One region of the Streptomyces sp. UC4497 genome, then DNA from elsewhere that is predicted to be linked to it. Evidence: riboswitches for the same ligand, from Rfam matches in the RefSeq annotation. Region 1 holds a riboswitch; the other holds the start of a gene.
The links. Region 1 has a riboswitch for glycine ahead of gcvP (aminomethyl-transferring glycine dehydrogenase). Riboswitches for the same ligand answer to the same signal wherever they lie in the genome.
Positions count from the first base shown of each region.

Region 1 (3,772 bases):
TGTGCAGGTTCAGGTGCGAGACGTCGCCGCCGAAGCGGCCCGGCTTGGCGAGACCCACAAGCGCGTTGAGGTTGGCGCCGTCGACGTAGACCTGACCGCCCGCGTCGTGCACGGCGGCGCAGATGTCGGCGACGTGCTCCTCGAAGACACCGTGCGTCGACGGGTACGTGATCATGAGGACGGACAGCTGGTCCGCGTACTGCTCGATCTTGGCGCGAAGGTCCTCGATGTCGACCTCGCCGTCGTCGGCGGTCTTCACGACGACGACCTTCATGCCGGCCATCACGGCGCTCGCCGCGTTCGTGCCGTGCGCGGAGGACGGGATGAGGCAGACGGTGCGCTGCTCGTCGCCGTTGGCCCGGTGGTAGCCACGGACGGCGAGCAGACCGGCGAGCTCGCCCTGCGAGCCGGCGTTCGGCTGCAGCGACACCTTGTCGTAGCCGGTGACCTCGGCGAGCCGCTCCTCCAGCTCACGGATGAGCGTCAGGTAGCCCTGCGCCTGCTCGGCGGGGGCGAAGGGGTGCAGCTGGCCGAACTCGGGCCAGGTGACCGGCTCCATCTCCGTCGTCGCGTTGAGCTTCATCGTGCAGGAGCCCAGCGGGATCATGCCGCGGTCCAGCGCGTAGTCGCGGTCGGCGAGCGTCCGCAGGTAACGCAGCATCGCCGTCTCGGAGCGGTGCTGGTGGAAGACGGGGTGCGTCAGGTAGTCGTCCTCGCGCAGCAGGCCGCCCGGCAGCGTGTCCGCCGCCTCGGCGTCCAGGGCCTCGACGTCCCCCTCGACACCGAACGCGCTCCAAACGGAGCCCAGTTGGGCCCGTGTGGTGGTCTCGTCACAGGAGAGCGAGACGTGATCGGCGTCCACGAGGCGCAGGTTGACACCGCCCTCGCGCGCGGCGGAGACGACCTCGGCGGCCCGGCCGGGCACCCGCACGGTGAGGGTGTCGAAGTACGCGCCGTGCACGACCTCGACGCCGCCCGCGGTGAGTCCCGCGGCGAGCACGGTGGCGTAGCGGTGGGTGCGCCGCGCGATGGACTTCAGGCCCTCGGGCCCGTGGTACACGGCGTACATGCCGGCCATGACGGCGAGCAGCACCTGCGCGGTACAGATGTTGCTGGTCGCCTTCTCGCGGCGGATGTGCTGCTCACGGGTCTGCAGGGCGAGTCGGTACGCCTTGTTGCCGTCGGCGTCGACGGACACACCGACCAGACGGCCCGGCAGCGAGCGCGCGAACTTCTCGCGTACGGCCATGTATCCGGCGTGCGGACCACCGAAGCCCATCGGGACACCGAAGCGCTGCGTCGTACCGACGGCGATGTCCGCGCCGAGTTCGCCGGGCGAGGTCAGCAACGTAAGAGCAAGAAGATCGGCGGCGACGGTGACGATGGCACCCAGCTCGTGCGCCTGGTCGATCACGGGCTTGATGTCCCGCACGACACCCGAGGCACCGGGGTACTGCACGAGCACACCCACGACACCGCGCTCGGCGACCTCGGCGGGGATGCCCTCGCTCAGGTCGGCGACGACGATCTCGACGCCGGTCGGCTCGGCGCGCGTCTCGATGACGGCGATGGTCTGCGGAAGGGCGTCGGCGTCGACGACGTACACGCCGTTCTTGACCTTGCCGACGCGGCGCGACAGGGCCATCGCCTCGGCGGCCGCGGTGCCCTCGTCGAGCAGCGAGGCACCCGAAGTGGGCAGGCCGGTCAACTCGGCGACCATGGTCTGGAAGTTGAGCAGCGCCTCGAGGCGGCCCTGCGAGATCTCCGGCTGGTAGGGCGTGTACGCCGTGTACCAGGACGGGTTCTCCATCACATTGCGCAGGATGACCGGCGGCGTGAACGTCCCGTAGTAACCGAGGCCGATCATCGAGCCGAGCACCTGGTTGCGCTCGGCGAGCGTCTTGAGCTCGGCGAGCACCTCGGCCTCGCTACGGGCGGCCGGAAGGTCGAGCGCCTCGGCGCTCTTGATCACATCGGGCACCGCGGCCGCGGTCAGCTCGTCCAGCGAGCCGTAGCCGACCTGCGCGAGCATCTTGGCCTGAGCGGCGTCATCGGGGCCGATGTGGCGCTGCTCGAAGGGGATTCCTCGCTCCAGCTGCGAGAGCGGAATACGATTGGCGGTCATTGGCGGAGGCCTCCTGGTCATTGCGACCTACGAGGGGCACCACGGCGCGGGTACCCGGACGGCCTCCCCCTCTGTCATCTCAACCTGAGAGCTTCACCGGCCCACCCCGCGAGAACACGGAACACACCGGCTTGCACCGTCGGTGAGAGCGGAAACCGTGCACCCCGCCCTGCTTTCCAGAGTGACCTCGTCCGTGCGGTACAGGGGCCTGAGAGATTCCGGGGAGGATTTGCTCCTTCGGCGCCCCCGACTACTGTCGGAAGACTCTCCCGCACGGGGTCAGCAGCCACTCGCCAGCCTACCAGCGGCTACTTGGCCGCAGCCCCCGAGTGGCCGCCTTCCGCAATGTGCTCTTTCGTAGTGCTTACAGACGAGTTGCGATCATCGCGATCAGTTGGAGGGCCCGTGCAGACCGATGTTGATCCGCGCAATCTGATCGGCCGCAAGGCGTTCGACCGCAACGGAGCCAAGATCGGCACCATCGACGAGGTGTACCTCGACGACGCGACGGGCGAACCGGAGTGGGCCGCGATACGAACCGGCCTGTTCAGCCGCGACGCCTTCGTCCCGCTCGAACCCAGCGACTTCACGGACGGCACGCTGCACGTGCCCTTCGAGCGCTCCCTGATCAAGGACTCCCCCGACTTCGGCGTCGGCCGCCACCTCTCCCCCGAGCAGGAACTCCAGCTCTACGACCACTACGGTCTGGACATCACGGCTCCTCAGTCGCCCGACGTCACATTCGGCAAGGTCGCGGGCGCGGAGGACGACCCGACCTGAACCTCGGCGCCCTCCACCAGCGGAAGCGGATCCGCCGACTCCAGCTCGGGATCGTCGACCCGGAAGGTCCGCACCCGCCCCGGCACCAGCGCATACGGCGTCTCGAACCGCACGGTCACCCGCCCCAGCCCGCTGCCCTGCACCCACCCGGGCCCGAACTCGGCATGCCGCACATCGTGCCCGGCCAGCCATCGCCGCTCGACGGGCTCGGCGGCCTCCACCGGCTCGGCCGCGTCCGCCTCCCCCTCCGGCTCCTCGGCGGCCGCTTCCTCCGCGGCCGCTTCCTCCGCGGCGGCGAACTGCGCGAACAGGTCCTCCTGCGTGAAGTCGGCGAGCCCGCTGACACCGACCCCCAGCAACCGCACACCACCGGTCGTGTCCACGCTCTCCAGCAACCGCGCCGCGGCCTCCCGCACCACCCCGGGGTCGTCCGTCGGCCCCCGCAGCGTCTCGGAGCGCGTCAGCGTCGAGAAGTCGTAGCGCCGCACCTTGAGCACCACGGTCCGCCCCGAGCGCTCGGCCGCTCTCAGCCGCTCCACGCACCGGCCGGCGAGCCTGCGCACCTCCATCCGGACCCGCACCCGGTCATGGATGTCCACGTCGTACGTGTCCTCGACCGATACCGACTTGGAGTCCCGCTCGGCGACGACCGGCCGCTCGTCGCGGGCCAGCGCCATCTCGTACAGATGGCTGCCGTGCGCCTTCCCGAGGAGGCGCACCAGCTCGTCCTCGCCGGCCCCCGCGATCTCCTCCACGGTCAGAATCCCGGCCCGCCGCAGATGATCCGCCGTCGCGGGCCCGACGCCGGGCAGGATCCGCACGGACCGCGGCCCGAGCAGCGCGCGCTCGGTACCGGGGCGTATGAGC
Region 1 covers NZ_JBTYHB010000005.1:350,506-354,277, forward strand. The annotation lists gene gcvP (aminomethyl-transferring glycine dehydrogenase) at 1-2,125, opposite strand, end outside; glycine riboswitch at 2,312-2,407, opposite strand; gene ACYSUO_RS10470 (PRC-barrel domain-containing protein) at 2,531-2,905, shown strand; gene ACYSUO_RS10475 (DNA polymerase IV) at 2,848-3,772, opposite strand, start outside.

Region 2 (3,772 bases), on a different contig from region 1:
GGCCAGGAAGTCCATGGGGTCGACCTGCCAGTCGGGCTCGCTCAGCACCACGCGGCCACCCGTCGCCGGGCCGTCCAGCGGCGTGCGACCACTGCGGGCCAGCTCGGCGACGGCCGGCGGCGGCAGCGGTACGCCGACCGTGCCGTCCGGGTTCACGGCGATGCCGACCTGCGGCGGAAGCCCGCGCGCGAACTCCACGGCCGGGGCCACCGTGCAGTCCATGCGGCCGCCGGTGACCGCCATGAACTGCTGCTCGGAGCTGAACACGGGGACGTAGGCCTGGCCCGCGATCTCCAGGCTCGGCAGATCGAGGTCCCTGCTGGCGTTCGAACCGCCCCTGGGCAGCGGTATCCACACATGGCTGCGGCCGAGCACCTCGACGATCCGGCCACCCGCCGAAGACCCCGCCTCCTGGCCGAGCGCCGCGGCGAGGACCTGCTCCAACTCGTTGGCGGGCCAGCCCTGCGCGGGGTGGGCGTAGCCGCCCTCGTGCCCCTGGGCGTGACCGTGACCCGGCTCCTGGGTGCCTGGGAACTCCATGACTGCCATCAACCTCTGCTGTTCTGCCCGCTGCTGTGCCCGCCCGACCTTAACTCGTACACACAAGGGGACACGGTGCGGTTACTTCCGCTTACCGGGCCGGCCGCTTACCGGGCGGGCCCCCGCGTCAGTCGCCGAACGTGATCCCTCCCAGCGCCTCCATCGCCGCCCGGTCGAGCAGCACCGCCGACTCCATCCCGACCGGCAGGTCCCCGCGCTCCGTCGAGCTGACGAGCGCGCCCACCGCACGGCGGTGCCGGGCGAAGGCGTACCGGGACACCCCGCGGCCGCGGTCCCGCTGCCCTTCGAGGGCCGTGTCCGCCGGTACGTCGAGCAGCATCAGGTGGACGGCGACCCCGCGCCGCCGCGCCGTGCGGATCACCCAGCGGCGCACCCACGCCTGCGTACCGCAGTCGTGCACGACGACGCTCACGCCCGAGCGCATCGCCCGGCGCAGCCCCACGTAGTGCGCGACGCGGACCAGCGGGCGGTACAGCGCGTACGGCAGGTAGCGCGGCATGCGCGCGGCCCAGCGCTCGCGGGTGTCCTGCGAATCGATCCGGATCTCCGTGACGGCCCGCCGCATCAGCGTCGACTTGCCGCTGCCCGGCAGGCCCGAGAGCACGACGAGGTCGCCCGCCGCGAACGCGAGCCTTCGTGGTGTGTGACCACGGCGGCCGCGCAGGTCCCGCACCGAGCGCTGGCCGGGGATCACCCCTGCCACCACCGGCGCCGAAGCCGACACCGCATAAGCCCCCGCCACTGCCTTGTGCACCGTGATCGTCCTCCCCGCTGCGGTCACGTCACCCTTGCCCCTCAAGTGTAAAGAGAAGGTAATGCCCCTCAAGGGGTTTCCCTGTCGGACGGGCATGCAATGATGTGCCCGCAACTGCATACCGGCCGCTTGAATCCGCGCGGGAGAGTTCCGGGTACCGAGTCGTATCGACGAGTTCCCGGACGCCGAAGGAGCAAGTTCCTCCCTTGAATCTCTCAGGCCCCGTACCGCGCGGGCGAGGCAGATCTGAAAAGTGGGGCGCCTTTGTGACACGGCGCCCCCACCCAAGGTGCAAGCCCCCTCGGGGCGAACCTCTCAGGTTCCGATGACAGATGGGGAGGACGTCTCGTACGCGAGACCCCGCCATCGCCGTCATGCCCCTGGGAGCAGACCAGCTATGACCCGCACCACCGCACTGGACGCCCTGCACCGTTCGCTCGGCGCGACCATGACCGACTTCGCCGGCTGGGACATGCCGCTGCGCTACGCCAGCGAGCGCGACGAGCACAACGCCGTGCGCACGCGGGCCGGCCTCTTCGACCTCTCCCACATGGGCGAGATCACGGTGTCCGGGCCCGAGGCCGTGGACCTGCTCAACCACGCCCTCGTCGGCAACATCGGCTCCGTCGGCGCCGGCCGCGCCCGCTACACGATGATCTGCCGCGAGGACGGCGGGATCCTCGACGACCTGATCGTGTACCGGCTCGGCGAGACCGAGTACATGGTCGTCGCCAACGCGGGCAACGCGCAGGTCGTGCTCGACGCCCTGACCGAGCGCGCCGCCGGCTTCGACGCCGAGGTCCGCGACGACCACGACGCGTACGCGCTGCTCGCGGTGCAGGGCCCGACCTCGGCCGCGATCGTGAAGTCCGTCACGGACGCGGACCTGGACGGCCTGAAGTACTACGCGGGTCTGCCCGGCACCGTCGCCGGTGTCGAGGCGCTCATCGCGCGCACCGGCTACACCGGAGAGGACGGCTTCGAGCTGTTCGTCTCCCCCGCCGACGCCGAGAAGCTGTGGCAGGCGCTGACCGAGGCGGGCGCCGAGTACGGCCTCGTCCCCTGCGGCCTGTCCTGCCGGGACACGCTGCGCCTGGAGGCGGGCATGCCGCTGTACGGGCACGAGCTGACGACCGACCTCACGCCCTTCGACGCCGGCCTCGGCCGCGTCGTGAAGTTCGAGAAGACCTCGCACGGGGACAACTTCGTGGGCCACGACGCGCTGGTCGCCGCCGCCGAGCGCGCCGAGGCCAACCCGCCCCGCAAGCTCGTCGGCCTCATCGCCGAGGGCCGCCGCGTCCCGCGCGCCGGGATGTCCGTCGTCGTCGACGGCAAGGTGATCGGCGAGGTCACCTCCGGCGCCCCGTCCCCGACGCTCGGCAAGCCGATCGCGATCGCGTACGTGGACCCCGCGCACGCCGAGGCGGGTACGGCGGGTGTCGGAGTCGACATCCGCGGCAAGCACGAGCCGTACGAGGTCGTGGCCCTGCCGTTCTACAAGCGCCAGAAGTAGCGCACGCTCCCCCTCTGTCACCAGCACCTTCCCGCGTACAGGAGAATTCGCATCATGAGCAACCCCCAGCAGCTGCGTTACAGCAAGGAGCACGAGTGGCTCTCGGCCGTCGAGGACGGCGTCGCCACGATCGGCATCACGGAGCACGCCGCGAACGCGCTCGGTGACATCGTGTTCGTCCAGCTCCCCGAGGTCGGTGACACCGTGACCGCGGGCGAGACCTGTGGCGAGCTCGAGTCGACCAAGTCGGTCTCCGACCTGTACTCCCCCGTCAACGGCGAGGTGACCGAGATCAACCAGGACGTCGTCGACGACCCGGCCCTGGTCAACTCGGCCCCGTTCGAGGGCGGCTGGCTGTTCAAGGTCCGGCTGGCCGACGAGCCGAAGGACCTGCTCTCCGCCGACGAGTACACCGAGTTCTCCGGGAGCTGACCCCACCGATGTCCGTACTGAACGAATCCCTGCACGAGCTCGACCCCGAGGTCGCCGTCGCGGTCGACGCCGAGCTGAAGCGCCAGCAGTCGACCCTCGAAATGATCGCGTCGGAGAACTTCGCTCCGGCCGCCGTCATGGAGGCCCAGGGCTCGGTCCTCACCAACAAGTACGCGGAGGGCTACCCCGGCCGCCGCTACTACGGCGGCTGCGAGCACGTCGACGTCACCGAGCAGATCGCGATCGACCGCGTGAAGGCGCTCTTCGGCGCCGAGTACGCGAACGTGCAGCCGCACTCCGGCGCCTCCGCGAACCAGGCCGCCCTCTTCGCCATCGCCAAGCCGGGCGACACGATCCTCGGCCTGGACCTGGCGCACGGCGGCCACCTCACGCACGGCATGCGCCTGAACTTCTCCGGCAAGCAGTTCAACGTGGTCCCGTACCACGTGGACGACGCCGGCCTGGTCGACATGGCCGAGGTCGAGCGGCTCGCCAAGGAGCACCGCCCAAAG
Region 2 covers NZ_JBTYHB010000051.1:25,391-29,162, forward strand. The annotation lists gene ACYSUO_RS39225 (enhanced serine sensitivity protein SseB) at 1-540, opposite strand, end outside; gene ACYSUO_RS39230 (AAA family ATPase) at 668-1,285, opposite strand; glycine riboswitch at 1,446-1,555, shown strand; glycine riboswitch at 1,556-1,657, shown strand; gene gcvT (glycine cleavage system aminomethyltransferase GcvT) at 1,713-2,828, shown strand; gene gcvH (glycine cleavage system protein GcvH) at 2,883-3,260, shown strand; gene glyA (serine hydroxymethyltransferase) at 3,269-3,772, shown strand, end outside.
Region 2: linked by a shared signal. The riboswitch ahead of gcvT (glycine cleavage system aminomethyltransferase GcvT) and the one ahead of gcvP (aminomethyl-transferring glycine dehydrogenase) in region 1 are both predicted to bind glycine.